DNA from 4 places in the Photobacterium sp. Alg240-V54 genome. Region 3 is predicted to be linked to each of the others. Evidence: predicted binding sites of a transcription regulator. Region 3 holds the regulator's gene; each other region holds the start of a gene.

Evidence for each region. Region 3 encodes CRP, which controls carbon source genes, mostly activating them, when cyclic AMP is high. Its sites were predicted from a motif close to TGTGANNNNNNTCACA; they were not measured.
Region 1: rppH (RNA pyrophosphohydrolase) is a predicted target of CRP. The motif match lies at 2,568-2,583, and genes of this name have one in related genera.
Region 2: G6R09_RS18420 (CTP synthase) is a predicted target of CRP. The motif match lies at 3,226-3,241, and genes of this name have one in related genera.
Region 4: deoD (purine-nucleoside phosphorylase) is a predicted target of CRP. The motif match lies at 2,252-2,267, and genes of this name have one in related genera.

The regions. Positions count from the first base shown of each region.
Region 1 is NZ_UNRL01000007.1:75,150-79,622, forward strand. It holds gene G6R09_RS15630 (sigma-54-dependent transcriptional regulator) at 1-1,319, shown strand, start outside; gene mutH (DNA mismatch repair endonuclease MutH) at 1,326-1,991, opposite strand; gene rppH (RNA pyrophosphohydrolase) at 2,736-3,260, shown strand; gene ptsP (phosphoenolpyruvate--protein phosphotransferase) at 3,307-4,473, shown strand, end outside.
Region 2 is NZ_UNRL01000012.1:43,090-47,562, forward strand. It holds gene eno (phosphopyruvate hydratase) at 119-1,423, opposite strand; gene G6R09_RS18420 (CTP synthase) at 1,504-3,144, opposite strand; gene mazG (nucleoside triphosphate pyrophosphohydrolase) at 3,367-4,176, opposite strand; gene relA (GTP diphosphokinase) at 4,249-4,473, opposite strand, start outside.
Region 3 is NZ_UNRL01000005.1:195,108-199,580, reverse strand. It holds gene G6R09_RS14410 (hydrolase) at 1-195, shown strand, start outside; gene G6R09_RS14405 (YheU family protein) at 290-502, shown strand; gene G6R09_RS14400 (phosphoribulokinase) at 647-1,516, shown strand; gene G6R09_RS14395 (OsmC family protein) at 1,577-1,981, opposite strand; gene crp (cAMP-activated global transcriptional regulator CRP) at 2,364-2,996, shown strand; gene G6R09_RS14385 (hypothetical protein) at 3,179-3,373, shown strand; gene G6R09_RS14380 (DUF1338 domain-containing protein) at 3,439-4,233, opposite strand; gene astD (succinylglutamate-semialdehyde dehydrogenase) at 4,274-4,473, opposite strand, start outside.
Region 4 is NZ_UNRL01000001.1:493,729-498,201, reverse strand. It holds gene G6R09_RS02085 (lactate dehydrogenase) at 1-1,243, opposite strand, end outside; gene deoD (purine-nucleoside phosphorylase) at 1,453-2,163, opposite strand; gene G6R09_RS02075 (DUF3283 family protein) at 2,613-2,819, shown strand; gene G6R09_RS02070 (copper chaperone PCu(A)C) at 2,875-3,366, opposite strand; gene G6R09_RS02065 (zinc ribbon domain-containing protein) at 3,618-4,016, shown strand; gene G6R09_RS02060 (hypothetical protein) at 4,106-4,345, opposite strand.

The sequences.
Region 1 (4,473 bases), on a different contig from region 3:
CAAAAGCGGTTATTTCTAATACCTTGGTTGTTTTTGGTGGCAATAATCAAAATTGGTTACCTGCAATGGAAACCGCGGGCTGGCTATGTCACCGTTGTTATGATTTGCGTACCGCAGAAACATTACTGTTAGAAATTGGTCCTTGCATTGGCGTGGTTGATCTTAGCCATGATGATTTTAGCATTCATAGTTTTTCAGCGATGGTTAATCGTAATAAACAAGTGCGTTGGATTGCGATTGTGCGCGATGATCAATTGAACAATGAAGCTATTGGCCAATTTATCGTCAATTTTTGTCTCGATTATTTTTCTGTTCCTATTCCTCCTGAGCGCTTACAACAAACCATTGGTCACCAGATTGGTATGCTTAATCTGGAACGTCAAGTATGGCCACAATTAGGCAATTTTGGTCAGCAAGGGCTGCAAGGCTCGACGGCCGTAATGAAAAAACTACGTGATCAAGTTAAACGGATAGCATTAAGCGATGTGCCTGTCGTCATCAGTGGTGAAATTGGTACTGGTAAGATATTAGTCGCAGACGCTATTTTTCAAGCATCAGCGCGTGCTAAACAACAGGTAATCCGGATTAATTGTGAAACCATGACCGCAGATTGGCTGCTTGAAACCGCCAGCGGGACTGAATCGGTATTTGAAGCTGCAAATAATGGTGTGTTGGTACTTGAAGAGTTTACCGAGTTAACCGATGCCTGCCAGCAGGTGTTATATCAAGTCTTGGCTGAAGGGTATTACTATAATCAAGCGGGTGAGGCGATTAGCGTTGATATTCGTGTTATTTCTATTACCAAACATTCACTTGAGCATTTAGTGACTTTAACGACATTACGGCGTGAATTATATTTTCGTTTAAATGTGGTGTCATTAACGGTGCCGACATTACGTGAACGCGGTAACGACATTGTTGTTTTAGCCGAATTTTTATTATTAAAATACGCGCGCCAGTATAATAGTGTCGCTAAATCTTTATCGGAACAAGCACAAGCAATGCTATTACAATACCCGTGGCCAGGTAATGTGCAGGAGCTTATTTGCCAAATTAAGCGTGCGGTATTACTCGCAGAAAATAAATCTATTGAAGCGGAACAATTAGATATTCCACGTTTAGTCGATGATAAATTAAGCTTGAAAAAAGTGCGCGAAGAATCTGAACGTAATGCATTATTAACCGTATTAGAAAATAATAAAGGTCAAATTTCTGCCGCGGCACGAGAGCTCGGGGTATCAAGAGCGACGATGTATCGACTGTTAAATAAACATGAGCTTATTCCACCACCACGTTGCTTTCGTCAAGGGCATGCGTAAAGCGGGCTAAATAAAGTGTCGTTGCAATAATTGTGCAGTAAATTGTTTTTTTAAGTAAAAGCCACGGGGTAGGGTTTTAATCGGTTGGCCATTAGCGCCATAGGCTTCGGTGAGTGCTTTACTATTGGCCGCTTTTGGGCGTAATTGTAGCACTTCACCATGACGAGCGGTGATTGATTCTACTTGGCCTAATACAATCAGATCCATCAACTCTTCCCAATCTTGCCGTAATTGTTGTTCTTCTTCTGCACTTGGGCTCCATAATAGTGCCGATCCAACATGACGATCTTCAAGTGGAATATCACGCTCTCCTTCAACGGGAACCCATAATACGCGTGCCAGTTTTTGCCTTATATGACTACTTTGCCACTGCAGACCTTGTACGCCAATTAACGGTGCAACACAGACAAAGGTCGTTTCTAATGGCTTGCCTTGATAACTGATCGGAATTGTTTTGAGTTCAATGCCAAGTTCAATAAAGTCAGGTACAGGCTTACTACCTGCCGTTGCACCTAAATGCCATTCTAAAAGTTGTCCAACCCAGCCTTTATCGCGCTTAAGGTTTGGCGGCGGAATCATGCCAGCGAGCGCTGCTAATTCACCTAGCGTCATGCCTGCCAATTGCTGGGCGCGATAAAGTAATTCGGCTTCTGTTTTTGGTGTAGGTTGCATGGGTTGTTGGCTCATAAGATATTGTGATAGGACCAATAGTGAAGACAGTATTGGCTGATAATACTATCATATCAGCGGTGGTTGTAGGTGAAGATCTACGATGATCGTTATCCGCAATAAATGGTTACCATTGATCATTTAAGTTATAGAAATGAAATAATAGTGCTGAAATGTCTGCTGATGCGTAACTTGTGGCAGTTATTTAGCGCTAAGATCAAAATAAAAAGATATCCACAGCTTTTTTATGAAAAATATTTTTTTTTAGTTTAACTGAGTTTTTATACAGTATTGTGTTGGAATAATATTCGTTATGATTCGATCTTGTTCATTGCTAAAAGCCATATTTTGTGGATAACGCTATTATTGGTTGATCTTTAACCGATCTATTTTTAGTGATGTGAAAGTTAACTTTATTTTTATTTATTATGAATTTTGCCTGTAGTTATAACTATGATTTTAAATGATAATTTTGTTTTTAATTGGCTTTTTATTGGGGGTTGTAAAATTTTTTATAATCACTTAAATATGCTTTTTTTAGGTTTCTGCACAAATCTATCCACAGAAAGAGTGAATAAATGTGGGGTATGTCTCACTTAGCTGTTGGTAAAGTGGTCATTATGCAAAGTTATCCCAAATATGGTTTAAAGCGAGGAAAACTGATCGATATTAATGAATGTTTGTTTACCGATCACGTCTACTATGAAAAAATCACTATTAATAGATATTTATACTTGAGGTCGTCCAGTGATTGATGGCGATGGATACCGCCCTAATGTAGGGATCGTTATCTGCAATGGCCATGGCCAGGTATTTTGGGCTCGACGATATGGACAACATTCTTGGCAGTTTCCGCAAGGTGGTATTGATGAAGGTGAAACCCCTGAACAGGCCATGTATCGTGAATTGTATGAAGAAGTAGGGTTAACCAAAAAAGATGTCAGGATTATTGCGTCAAGCCGTCATTGGTTACGTTATAAATTGCCTAAACGTCTTGTGCGGTGGGATTCAAAACCTGTTTGTATCGGTCAAAAGCAAAAGTGGTTTTTGCTGAGTTTAGAATGCGATGAGTCCAAGGTTAATATGCAGCGTGGTGCTACACCAGAGTTTGATGGCTGGCGTTGGGTAAGCTATTGGTACCCAGTAAGACAAGTGGTGTCTTTTAAGCGTGATGTCTACCGTCGTGCATTGAAAGAGTTTGCTGCTGTCGCAATGCCATTTAAAGAATGGAAAGAACGTAAATTTAAACGCACCAAGAGTAAGCGTAATTAGCAAAATAGAGGTTATTGGCTCACAGGGAACAATTTAAAGGCTCACTATGCTGACACAGCTAAGAGATATTGTTGACAAGGTTGTTAGCGCCCATACATTGATTGATGCATTGGATCAATTAGTCTCAAACACGACGTTAGCAATGAAGACCGATTGTTGTTCGGTGTACATTGCCGATCATCAGCGTCAGGTTTATACCTTGATGGCAACACAGGGGTTAAATAAATCTCGACGGCGTATTAGTTTGCGCTTTGATCAAGGGCTTGTAGGATTAGTGGGCCAACGAGCAGAGCCATTAAATGTTGCAGATGCGCGTTTACATCCTCGTTTTAAACATTTACCAGGGATCGGAGAGGAATCTTTTCGATCCTTTTTTGGTACACCTATCATACATCAGCGCCAAGTCCTTGGTGTTATCGTAGTTCAACAGCGTCAGCAGCGAGAATTTAACGAAAGTGAAGAATCGTTTTTAGTCACACTTGCCGCGCAATTAGCGGGTATTTTAGCCCATGCGAAAGCACAAGGAATGTGGTTTGAACAAGGTAATCGGCTCCATTTAACTGGCTCAGCAGCATCCAGTGGCGTTGCGGTGGCAAAAGCATGGTGGGATGATACTCAGCCATTATTAGAGCATGTTGCGCCAGCGTCATGTTTAAATATTCATGCCGAACAAGACCGATTAACGATTGCGATTGATGCGGCAGCAAAAGAATTTCGCCGTTTACGGAAGCGGTTTGATAGTGACTTGCAAAAAGAAACCCTCGCTATTTTTGATCTCTTTAGTCATTTACTCAATGATCCATTGCTACGCCAAGATCTTAAAACTCGTATAGATAGTGGTGATCAAGCGGAATGGGCTGTGCGGCAAGTGGTTGAAGCGTATTCTAATCGTTTTGCCAATATGAAAGATCAATACCTTAAAGAGCGAGCGCGTGATATTCGTGAATTAGGGCAGCGGTTATTGTATTTTTTATGTGATGACGAGCCTAATGAACAGCAATGGGATGAACCAATTGTACTACTGACGCGAGAGTTAACCGCTGCAATGTTAGCGACAGTACCTGCGGGTAAACTGGCTGCTGTGGTTGCTCAAGACGGTGCCGCCAACTCACATGCCGCTATTTTATCTCGCGCATTAGGTATTCCTGCCATTATGGGGGTCGATTTTACCCCACATACAGTGCACAACAATGTGGTGGTAGTTGATGGCTAT
Region 2 (4,473 bases), on a different contig from region 3:
AAAATCATTGATTAAGCGATATTTGTAGCACAGTCATTTTTTTACTTAAAAAAAAACCGCCTCCTAAGAGACGGTTTGATTTAGGCTAATTGAGCAAGCTCAATAATAGGCTTAGAAATTAAGCTTGGCCTTTAACTTCTTTAAGACCGTTGAAAACAGCACGCTCACCTAGTGCTTCTTCGATACGGATAAGTTGGTTGTACTTAGCAACACGGTCAGAACGGCTCATAGAACCAGTCTTGATTTGACCTGCAGCTGTACCTACCGCTAGATCAGCGATAGTTGCGTCTTCTGTCTCGCCTGAACGGTGAGAGATAACAGCAGTGTAACCAGCGTCTTTAGCCATCTTGATAGCAGCTAAAGTTTCAGTTAGAGAACCGATTTGGTTAAGCTTGATTAGGATTGAGTTAGTGATGCCTTTCTCAATACCTTCAGCGAAGATCTTAGTGTTTGTAACGAATAGATCGTCACCTACTAGTTGAATCTTGTCACCTAGTAGTTCAGTTTGGTGCTTGAAGCCAGCCCAATCTGATTCGTCTAGACCATCTTCGATAGAAACGATAGCTGGGAACTTCTCAGTAAGATCTTTCAGGAAGTAGTTAAACTCTTCTGAAGTGAATTGCTTACCTTCACCTTTAAGGTCGTAGATACCTTGTTCTTTGTTGTAGAACTCAGAAGCAGCACAGTCCATAGCTAGAGTAATATCAGTACCTAGCTCGTAACCTGCAGCTTCAACAGCTTCTTGAATAGCTTTAAGAGCAGCTTCGTTTGACTCAAGGTTTGGTGCGAAACCACCTTCGTCACCTACAGCTGTGCTCATGCCCTTAGACTTAAGAACTTTAGCTAGGCTGTGGAATACTTCAGAACCCATGCGTACAGCTTCACGAAGTGACTTAGCACCTACTGGCTGAATCATGAACTCTTGAATATCAACAGTGTTATCTGCGTGCTCACCACCGTTGATGATGTTCATCATAGGTAGAGGCATAGAGAACTGACCCGCAGTACCGTTTAGCTCAGCAATGTGCTCGTATAAAGGCATGCCTTTAGATGCAGCAGCTGCTTTTGCGTTAGCTAGAGAAACAGCTAGGATTGCGTTAGCACCAAAGTTAGATTTGTTTTCAGTACCGTCAAGGTCGATCATTAGTTGGTCGATTGCAGCTTGATCAGTCGCGTCTTTACCCATTAGTACTTCAGCGATTGGACCGTTTGCAGCAGCAACAGCTTTAAGAACACCTTTACCTAGGAAACGAGATTTATCGCCATCACGAAGCTCAAGAGCTTCACGAGAACCCGTAGAAGCACCAGACGGTGCAGCAGCCATACCAACGAAACCACCTTCTAGGTGAACTTCAGCTTCAATTGTTGGGTTGCCACGTGAGTCAATGATTTCACGAGCTAGAACTTTAACGATCTTAGACATTGTGTTTCCTCTGCTTTATCTTCAAATTAAAAGCTAAATAAAATAGCTGCAGCGAGAACTGCTACAGCTATCAGTAATCCTTACTTATCAGATTCACCGCGGTGATGTACACCCGCAGCTTTTACAAAACCTTCAAATAATGGGTGTCCATCACGAGGTGTTGAAGTAAATTCTGGGTGGAACTGTGCAGCAACGAACCAAGGGTGGTTCGGAATTTCAATAATTTCAACTAGCTTCTTGTCAGCAGACAAACCTGATACTTTCAGACCTGCTTTCTCTAACTTAGGCAGCAAGTTGTTATTAACTTCGTAACGGTGACGGTGACGCTCATGAATAGACGCTTGTGCGTATAATTCACGTGCTTTTGAACCATCTTGAAGATGACATAACTGAGAACCAAGGCGCATTGTACCGCCAAGATCAGATTTTTCAGTACGCTCTTCTACGTTACCATCGCCATCAACCCACTCAGTGATCAAGCCAACCACTGGGTGTTTAGTTTCAGCGCTAAATTCTGTTGAGTGTGCATCCGCCATGTTTGCTACGTTACGAGCAAATTCAATTAACGCGACTTGCATACCTAAACAAATACCTAAATAAGGGATTTTGTTTTCACGTGCATATTGAGCCGTCAGAATCTTGCCTTCAATACCACGATGACCAAAGCCACCAGGTACTAAAATTGCGTCTAGACCTGCAAGTACTTCAGTACCTTTAGACTCAACATCTTGAGAATCGATGTATTTAATTTGTACTGAAATACGGTTTTTCAAACCAGCATGTTTAAGTGCTTCGTTGACTGACTTATAAGCATCAGGTAATTCAATGTACTTACCAACCATACCAATAGTCACTTCAGCAGTAGGGTTAGCTTCTTCATAAATAACTTGTTCCCACTCAGATAGATCAGCTTCTGGTGCAGTAATACCAAAACGCTTACATACTAAGTCATCAAGGCCTTGTGCCTTAATAAGCTGTGGGATTTTGTAGATTGAATCTACATCTTTCATTGAGATAACCGCTTTTTCTTGCACGTTACAGAACAACGCAATCTTTGCGCGTTCGTTGGCAGGAATAACACGATCACTACGGCAAACCAAAATATCTGGTTGAATACCGATAGAAAGTAATTCTTTAACTGAGTGTTGCGTTGGCTTAGTTTTCACTTCACCAGCAGCAGCAAGATAAGGTACTAGCGTCAAGTGCATAAACATGGTGTTTTCACGACCTTGTTGTACTGCAAGCTGACGAATAGCTTCCATAAATGGTAGTGATTCAATATCACCTACCGTACCGCCGACTTCAACAATCGCGATATCATGACCCGCAGCACCAGCAATCACACGATCTTTAATTTCGTTAGTGATATGTGGAATAACCTGAATCGTTGCACCTAGGTAATCACCACGACGTTCTTTACGTAGAACATCAGCGTATACGCGACCAGCAGTAAAGTTATTACGCTTAGTCATTTTGGTGCGTATAAAGCGCTCGTAGTGACCTAAGTCAAGATCAGTCTCTGCACCGTCTTCCGTAACGAATACTTCACCATGCTGAGTAGGGCTCATTGTGCCTGGATCAACGTTAATGTAAGGGTCTAATTTCATCATGGTCACATTAAGACCACGTGCTTCTAGAATAGCTGCCAAAGATGCTGCAGCAATGCCTTTACCTAGAGAGGATACTACTCCGCCCGTAACAAAAATATAATTCGTTGTCATGTTAAACCTGGAAGATTGGTGTAGAGGATAAAGTGTATCTGGACGGGAAATTAGTATACCAGACACCATTTATCGCCACAACGTGAAAACTATCACACACCCCTAAGATTTTTTTTGTCTCAAATCAAGGAAGTGATTTGCGCCTAGTTTTCACCCCATTTCGCTGCTTTTGACCACTAAGTTTTCATACCTTTATAACATAGCAATTCTTAATGGGAATAGTTATTTTTTGCATTCATGCTGCTTTACTCTATTCCACTCAAGATCTAGCTCAGTTAATGAACATTGGTCTAAAGACTTACCTTGTTCTAGCACATTTTTTTCAACTTGGCGAAAACGTCGCTCAAATTTTTTATTGGCTTGTTGCAGTGCATGTTCTGGCTTTACATCGAGATGACGGCTTAAATTTACCACTGAAAACAGTAAATCTCCCATTTCCTCCGCGATCTTATGTTGCTGTTGAGGCGTTTGAATTACCTCTGCCATCACTTCATCCAGCTCTTCTTGTACTTTTTCAACCACAGGACCTAACGTATCCCAATCAAAACCTTGGCTAGCACAACGCTGCTGAATTTTATTGGCTCGTGTCAGGGCGGGTAACGCTAATGGAATATTGGCAAGCAAACTCTCATCTTGTGCCTTTTCGGCGCGCTCTTTGGCTTTTTCTGCTTCCCAGTTTTGCTTTACTGCCGCTTCATCAGCAAATTCAGCCTCACCAAAAACATGTGGATGACGACGAGTGAGTTTATCACTAATACCAGCAACCACATCATTAAAATCAAACAAGCCTTGTTCTTGGGCTAATTGGCTATAAAACACCACTTGAAATAATAAGTCACCAAGCTCTTCTTTAACATCACCCCAATTTTTTTGCTCAATCGCATCAGCCACTTCATAAGCTTCTTCAATGGTATAAGGAACGATTGAATCAAAATCTTGTTTTAAATCCCACGGACAACCTTGTTGGGGATCGCGCAACTGGGCCATGATTTTTAATAAACTATCAATATCAACGGCAGTGTTGTTAGTCATTATTGTCTTCCTTATATAAAAAAATAGGTAGCCGAGGCTACCTATTTCTGTAGTTGATGTTGCCTATCATCGTTAGCCGTATAAACGTTTAGCTTGAGCAACATCTTTTACTTGCTCAATACGGCTCAATACGCGACTGAGTACATCTAAATCGGTTAACTCAAGCTCAAAGTCCATGATCGACATTTGCTTTTTATAATCAACGCGGCTCTTCATACCAGCAACTTTGACTTTCTCATTCATTAAGGTGTTGGTGAGTTCTTTAAGCAAACCATTACGCTCAGAAGCTGTCACTCG
Region 3 (4,473 bases):
CGGATTATTCATGCCAAAGACGATCCGTTCATGACTGCATCGGTGATCCCTTCACAGCCTTTACCGAGTAATATTGACTACAACTTATATCAACAAGGCGGCCATGTTGGTTTTGTCAGTGGCTCTATTTTAAAACCGACCTTTTGGCTTGAACACACAGTGCCGGAATGGTTTCATCACCAATTACAACCATAACCCTTGAGCACAACCAATAATGACCCCGTTTCTTTTCAGTCTATTTTAAGAATATACTGCGACTATTGTTTTATTAGTCATTTAAGAAGCTGTAATGATTATTCCTTGGCAAGACATAGCTCCAGAAACACTGACCAACCTTATTGAGCAATTTATTTTACGTGAAGGCACCGATTACGGTGAAGTAGAAATCAGCCTTAGCGATAAGGTGGCTTATGTTCGACGTCAACTACAAGCCGGTGATGCGGTGATTGTTTTCTCTGAATTACATGAATCGGTCGACATTAAACTTCGCAACCAAATGTAAAAAGCCGCACTATTTATTCATCATAAAAGTCGGCCCTTGCTAGCACTTTTATCACTCAAAACCGACATTTATGTAAACTTGTAGTAACATTCATTGCTGTGCTGTTTTTATTCTTAACATCTAGTAATCACAACAAGGTGAATTATGTCGGTAAAACACCCTATTATTGCAGTCACTGGTTCATCAGGTGCAGGAACAACCACTACATCTGAAGCCTTTCGTAAAATGTTTAATATGATGGACATTAACGCTGCATGGCTAGAGGGTGATAGCTTCCACCGTTTTACACGTCCAGAAATGGACTGTGAAATTCGTAAAGCTAAAGAGCAAGGTCGTCATATCAGCTATTTCGGCGCAGAAGCTAATGATTTTGAACAATTAGCTCACTTTTTCAAACAATATTCTCAAGATGGCAGCGGTAAGTTTCGGCGTTACTTACACACCTTTGATGAAGCGGTGCCTTATAATCAAATGCCCGGTACGTTCACTCCGTGGCAACAGCTCGCTGAAAATACTGATGTATTATTTTATGAAGGTCTACATGGTGGTGTCGTCGACGGCGATATTAATGTCGCTCAGCATGTTGATTTACTCATTGGAATGGTACCCATTGTTAACTTAGAATGGATTCAGAAAATTATTAGAGATACTCGCGATCGCGGTCATTCTCGTGAAGCAGTAATGGAATCAATTGTCCGCTCAATGGATGATTATCTTAATTACATCACCCCGCAGTTTTCTCGTACTCATATTAACTTTCAACGGGTGCCTACCGTTGATACCTCCAACCCTGTCAGTGCTAAAGGCATTCCAAGTTTAGATGAAAGCTTTGTGGTGATCCGTTTTCGCGGTTTGAAAGACGTTGATTTCCCATATTTACTCTCCATGATCCAAGGGTCATTTATGTCGCGCCATAACACGCTGGTTGTTCCTGGCGGAAAAATGAGTTTTGCGATGGAATTAATTATGCGGCCATTACTAGAGCAATTAATTGAAAACGGCAAAATCGCCTAGTGGTTGAACTTGGTATTAATTAACGGTCGCTGTTATCAGCAACCGTTAATGAAAATAGCGTTATGCCATAACAATTTCATAGCTATGACTAAGTTCGACGCCTTTACCCAGCATTAAACATACTGAACAATATTTTTCGAGAGAATCAGCAACTACTTGACTCACTTTGTCATCATTTAAATCATGACCTGTCACCACAAAATGTAACTTAGCTGCAGTAAACAATCGTGGCGCTTGCTCACGACGTTCTGCTGAAATTTGTACTTCACAACCTGTAATCTGCTGCTGTAGATCCTGTAACCCACTCACCACATCAACCGAGCTACACCCACCCGCAGCCATTAACACTAATTCCATTGGGCTCGGCGCTTTATCACCACCATTACCATCTAGGACAATACTATGTCCTGATGATGACTGACCGACAAAAGTCATATTTTCAACCCATTTTACGCGTGACTGCATTTTTATCTCCTTTAGCTATATTATTTAGATTTTAGCCCTATTTTTGTTGATAATACCATCAATGTAAACGTTATTTGTGGTGTTTAATATTAATTTCGTTGCGTATTCAAATAGGCACAATTAGCCAATAAATCCATCTTCAAACTATGCTATTGGTAACTAACTCACAACGATGTGATCACGTGCACACTTATCTCTCATAAATGAGTGAATCAGCTAGATCAATATCAAGAAAAAACCTAAAAAAAAGGATACACTCTTACTAAGTTCAAGTTAGCTTGCAGCCCAGCAGCTGAGTGAATAACCCTACCATCAAAAAGTTTTGTTGAGTTATCGTCACAGAACATATTGTTGGGCAACACATGCAGAGGAAGTTAGTAATATGGTTCCAGGTAAACCGCAGACAGATCCAACTTTAGAGTGGTTTCTTTCCCATTGTCACATTCACAAATATCCATCAAAGAGCACGTTAATTCACGCAGGTGAAAAAGCAGAAACTTTGTATTACATCGTGAAGGGTTCTGTTGCTGTATTAATCAAGGATGAAGAAGGTAAGGAGATGATCCTTTCTTACCTAAACCAGGGTGACTTTATTGGTGAACTCGGCTTGTTCGAAGAAGACCAAGAACGTACAGCTTGGGTTCGTGCTAAAAGCCCTTGTGAAGTTGCAGAAATTTCATTTAAGAAATTCCGTCAGTTAATTCAAGTTAACCCAGATATTCTAATGCGTCTATCTGCTCAAATGGCATGCCGCTTACAAGTGACAAGCCAAAAAGTAGGTGACCTTGCATTCCTTGATGTGACTGGTCGTATTGCACAGACACTACTTAATCTGGCAAAACAACCGGATGCAATGACACACCCTGATGGCATGCAAATTAAGATCACCCGTCAAGAAATTGGCCAGATCGTAGGTTGCTCTCGCGAAACAGTGGGTCGTATATTGAAAATGCTGGAAGAGCAAAATCTTATTTCTGCTCACGGCAAAACAATTGTGGTTTACGGTACACGCTAATTATTTAGTATCGCCGTTATCCTCAATGAAACCGCAGCTGATACCTGCGGTTTTTTTGATCTTAGCGTTTATCTACCAACATCGAAAAGCAATCATTGATGACGTTAATATTTCTGTTAAATTTTCATTTGTAATCGCATTCATTCATGCTACATTTCGATCACAAATGGATTTAACAATCAATGATGGTCAATATGGATATTGAACGCTTTTCAGCTAACAGTTACACCACCGTACCCGGCGTGTTAACGGGTCAGCCAACAACCATTGAAATGACAGGGTTTAGCGATAGCCGCTGCTACCTTGAGCAACAAACGGGATTACGTCGCTGCCCTGCTGATGAATCTGGCGTTTGGGCTTCACCGCTAGATAACTGATCACTTAAGCAGCACTTGCCTAAGTGCTGTTTTATTATCGCAGCTCTTTCACCACCAACACCTAGCTAGCTATTGGTACTCTCAAAGATTTTATCCGCCGACGCCGTTACAAAGCCGCTATACAATTCACCATTGGGTTGTGGGTAGCGTTTAGCGAATTCGTAAAATCCACCAGGGATGGAATGAACCCCATCTCTAAAGCTCACTCCAACCTCATCCGCCATGGTTGCTGATTGCTCTAACATTACTGTTGCATCACCTTTAATTTCACCACCAGCCTGATTAATCACAAACTGGTTATGACGTAATAAGTGATTAATCTGTTCTAAATCGGTAAATTGCTCAAGTTGATTGATACTGACCGTAAAATGATTAGCGCCAAAGCCATGCGCTGCAACCCAAGCAGCATACTCACTTTCAGCGGCTAAGAATTGATAGCTTGTAAAATCCAATTGCCATGGACGCCCACCATAAACAAAATCAGGGTTGCGAAAATAGTCATCATCGACTTGATCTAACAGACTACGCACCATAAGTTGTAACTCTGCCGAACAACTGCCTAACTGTAATTCACTAATAAAGACTTTGGGTAATTGAGGATCAGGATGCATGAAATATTCAGCGTACAGTTTTTTCGTCTCAAAATGGTATTTCGCTTGCGGCTGGTAGCCAAAAGCAATAAACGGCGCGGCGACAACCGCTAAACTACACTTAGGTACGCCAAAACTGCGCAGTGCAATATGATCATTTAACAACGCCGCATCTTCGGTTAATAAGCGCTGTATTTGCACTGCTGATGGACATAACCGTTGACTATAGTCGTGCCATAAACCATCAAAAAGTTGCGTAATTGATTCCATAATCTACCCGCTTATTTAAACCATCATCAGTGTATATATCTTAGTTCAAGCTCACACCTGGCGCTAATTGAGACGGCAATTGCACTGATACATCTTCAACAGATGCCATCGGGTAAGCACAATAATCGGCGGCATAATAAGCACTTGGGCGTAGATTTCCAGATGCTCCTGGGCCACCAAATGGCGCATCACCACTGGCGCCAGTTAATGGTCGATTTCGATTCACAATTCCCGCTCTAA
Region 4 (4,473 bases), on a different contig from region 3:
TTTTATTGCCACCAAGATGGCAGATACCTTTATTACCGTTTTTATTACGGCTAAATGCCCAGCGGTCTCGCCACCATCCCATTAATACGATATCAATTTTTTCGGCGTGTTGTCCATGTTGCCATTGCGCGTCTTCAACAACATACAGTGGATGGAGAGTATGGTTATTGACCCGATCAATAAACACTGACAAACAGGCTGAACGTAATAAGGTTTCTTGAGGCATAAATACCGCGAGGCTAGGAATATTGGAATTAAGCAGCTCGCGTAAATATAAAAAATGGCTATAGACCGTATATTGAGGACGAATAAGGCAACCTTTGGTTGGGTAGTTAATCGTAACCTCGCCACTAAGCGGGTTTTCCATATTTTTACGGGCTAAGATTTGGCGATAAGTTGCATCGATATGTGCGAGTAGACCTTGTGAAGTAACAACGGTATTAGTCGAATGATAATAGCTATGCGGAGCGATAAAGCGGGTACCAATATGGTATGCATCGTGCTGGTTAACGTAAGTTGTTACTGGTTGCTGCGTTTGATAATTAACATGTTGGCTAACCACATAACCAGAATCTGCTTCAGCAGTTGCGATCCATAATACCCCATTATCACTGTGAGGCTGTAACGGGGTTAGATCTGTTGCAAGGTGACGTGCTTGAGCGTGTTTGCCCAACCGCGCATCAAAAATCGTCAATTGGTGACGGCAACGAGCAGCAATATGATTAAGTTGATCATAAAAAGTTTTCGGGTTGATAACCAACCGACGGCAAATCTCTCGTACGGTATAGCCGGTAAATAAATAGGCTAATAATTTTTGTTGTAGTTGGTGCTTATTATTACCGTTAGACCACGGATCGACAAAGGTATGATGGCAAGACTTACACCGATAACGTTGACGTTCACCACTAAAACCAAACGCATGATAAAGCTGGCGATAGGTAAGAACAGGTAAGCCATAATGTGAGCAATCAGGATTTGAACATGCGGCTAAACCACTATTTTGTTGCTGTGTTAAACGCTGTTTTTCTGCAATAACATCATAGTTACTGAGTACTGGCGGAAATGCGCCACACTCACGACAAATCAGTATCGGTCGCTGTAAATTGTTTTTTTGTAATACGTAGAGCTGAGGATCTGTGCGACTAAAATTGACACAGGCAACGGTTTTACAGTAATTAAATTGAAAATCATCACAAGCTGGCGGCAGTTGATCCAATGTCGTTTGTAGAGAAGATAAAGTCATCGATCGTCACCGAATTGCGTTGAGGTGGCTATGATTATACCTAAGCGTAATGATGTTGCTTTACTATTATTGAAATTATTTAACTGTTGAATAATATTGCTATTAATAGGTATAAAAAAGTGAAAAATACATCACAACAGATATATTTTTCACTCTAATAATCTTTATAACAGACTTATCGTTACAGCCAGTAGTACCACGATAAGATGTTATAGATTAATGGCAGTTTCTAATGCTACGTTCATCATTTCATTGAATGAATGCTGACGTGCTTCTGCAGATAACTTTTCGCCACGTTTAATGTGATCAGATACCGTTAGAATCGTTAGTGCTTTAGCGCCAAGTTCTGCAGCAACGCCGTAGATACCAGCCGCTTCCATGTCCACACCTAGAATGCCTAATTTTTCCATCTTATCAAACAGGCCAACTTCTGGGCTGTAGAATAGATCAGCTGAAAATACGTTACCGACACGAACTGCAACATTTTGTGCGCGTGCTTGATTGACCGCTGTTTCAAGTAAATGGTAGTCAGCAATCGCCGCGAAATCGTGATCAGCAAAACGGATGCGGTTAACTTTTGAGTCAGTTGAAGCGCCCATTGCAATGATGACGTCCATTAATTTAACGTCATCATGAACAGCACCACAGCTACCAATGCGAATGATGTTTTTAACACCAAAATCTCTAATTAGTTCATGGACATAGATAGAACAAGATGGAATACCCATACCATGGCCCATTACTGATACTGGTTTGCCTTTATAAGTACCAGTGAAACCGTACATGCTGCGAACATCACAAACACGTTTTACGTTTTCTAGGTAAGTTTCTGCAATAAACTGTGCGCGTAGTGGATCACCCGGCATTAAAATTGTTTCTGCAAAATCGCCAACTTCAGCATTGATATGTGGAGTAGCCATGAAGTGCTCCTAGAGTTATGAGTTATTCAGAAGCAAAGATTATGCTTCAATTTATGAACCTAGTTTATTGAATAAAATATTCAAGCCTTGAGATCTAGATCACAAAAACTGGGCTGTTTTAGTTAATGAATGACATAGATAACTAAATCTGTTGAAACCGTGAAGGGTAGCGTTTTCTTTTTTAGGGTTAATTAAATGCATAATTAAGTCATTGGTCATGTTTTAAATTATTAACTTATTGATATTTTATATTTTTTTGTTTTTTATTGCTGTTTATGTATGGATTACAAAAAAATTAACAACATAAAAAATGTAATCCATTACATTGGTAGTGATCGTTATATCGTTATTTTTAATAATGAAAGAGTGCTTACAGTAATGGGTGTGAAAGAGGTTCTTCTTGAGCATAATCTTGGGTAGAATTAACAAAAAGATTGCTTGAGAAGACAATGTATAATTTAACCCAATTATCAGACAGCGAAAGAATGCGTATCGAGTTAGATAAGCAAGCTTCTTATACTGTCTGGAAAGTGAAAAACGGTAAAGTCGGTTATGAGGCGTTTGCTGAATTAACCAATAATATTGACGATGATGATGAGCGTGATTTTTGCCAACAAGCCATCATGAAATATAAAACCTTAATGGGCGTTAATTGATAGCTAGTGTATGGCGATCTATTCCAGCGTACATAAACCATGTACGCTGAAATCATCAATGATGGTGTTGCGTATTATGGCTCACATCATGTGGTATATGATTATCATCACCGCTGTATGTTGCCGCTTTAACAGTAACATTGACCGTTATTTCTCCGGCATGCTTAAAGGTGAGGGTGAGTGGAAACTGCGAATCAATCGATGGCACTTGTGTAAGATTAAATAACATTACATGTAGACCACCAGGGACTAATTGCTGCTGTTGTTCAGCTGCAACATCAATTGCCTTAACTTGACGCATTTGCATCAATCCATTGTCATTATTGTGGGTATGTAACTCGACTATTTCGGCAATAGGTGAATGTGCTGCAATAAGCGTATCGTCAACATCGCTATGATTAATAATGGATAAAAAAGCCGCTGCAACATTGGATGTAGGTGGAACCGCTTTTGACCAAGGATGCGCTATTTCGATTGTTTTCGCTGTGACTGCGGTTGAAATTGAAAGTATTGCAGTGGTTAATAGAGCAATAATTACTTTAGACATACAATGGTTCTCCTTTTCCAATTATATGAATTTAAGCGCTTATTAAGAGTGTAGCATTAGAAAAACAGCTAAGCATACTTATTGCTGAATGAGCAGTAATAAGTATGCTTGATAAAGCCGCCACAATAATTTTCGTTGATATGAACTCAGAAATGTTAGTGTTAAAATTGTGCTCGTAACAAGATTAATTGAGACTATTATTTTAATATTGCGTATTCTGTGTACAGAAATTAATCAAAGGGTGAATTACAGTGAAAACAACTGAATTTTCTGCACTTGATGACGATAATGCTCAACATGAAGTATCGTTTTCATTACACGCAGAAAAACGTTCAGGGCATAAAGCGCCACCGGCGAATACCCCTGATTTTAGTCAACCAGCATCTCGCTCTGATGCCGTTAATGATAAGATAGTGACTGAAACTATGACAAAGCCACGCTCTAAGCGTTTAACTGATTGTCCCGCTTGTGATGGTAGTGTTTCTCGCCGTGCCCACTTTTGCCCTCATTGCGGAGAGCCTGATCCTTCGCGTCACATGCAGCGGACACAATGGTTATCTCGTATAGTGTGGACGATTATAATTGTTGCGGCAGGATGGTATGCTTATACTTCTTTAGTGCCATTAATCGTTGATCGTCTTAAAGGTTAACTTAATTAACATCGGTATTAAGCCGTAATGTTAATATAAGCACCAAAATATTTACCCCAATAGTCGGTTTATGATTATTGGGGTTTTTGTTAATGTGTTTTCTGCATACCACGGGTTTGATTCATTGTGCGTGAACCGACAGTACCATAACTGTTAATATCGTAGCGATTAGGAGAATAACCGATACGAGAACGGTAACGACGATCGAGTGGATATAAATTAATATTGTAATTATCAATAAGTTGTTTAATCACCACATTCATTTCTTTTTGTGGTGTGTTTTGGGATCGTAAATAGTAATAAAGGTTTTCTGCGCGTTGTTGATCCATTGTGTCCTCCAAATAGGAAAGGTTGCTATTTCAGCAATCAGGAATACACAGTAAAGACAGTTAAATAACATCAAAGAAGTTGATGTTGTGTGACTTATTATATTTAATTTTAAGTAAATGATAATGAC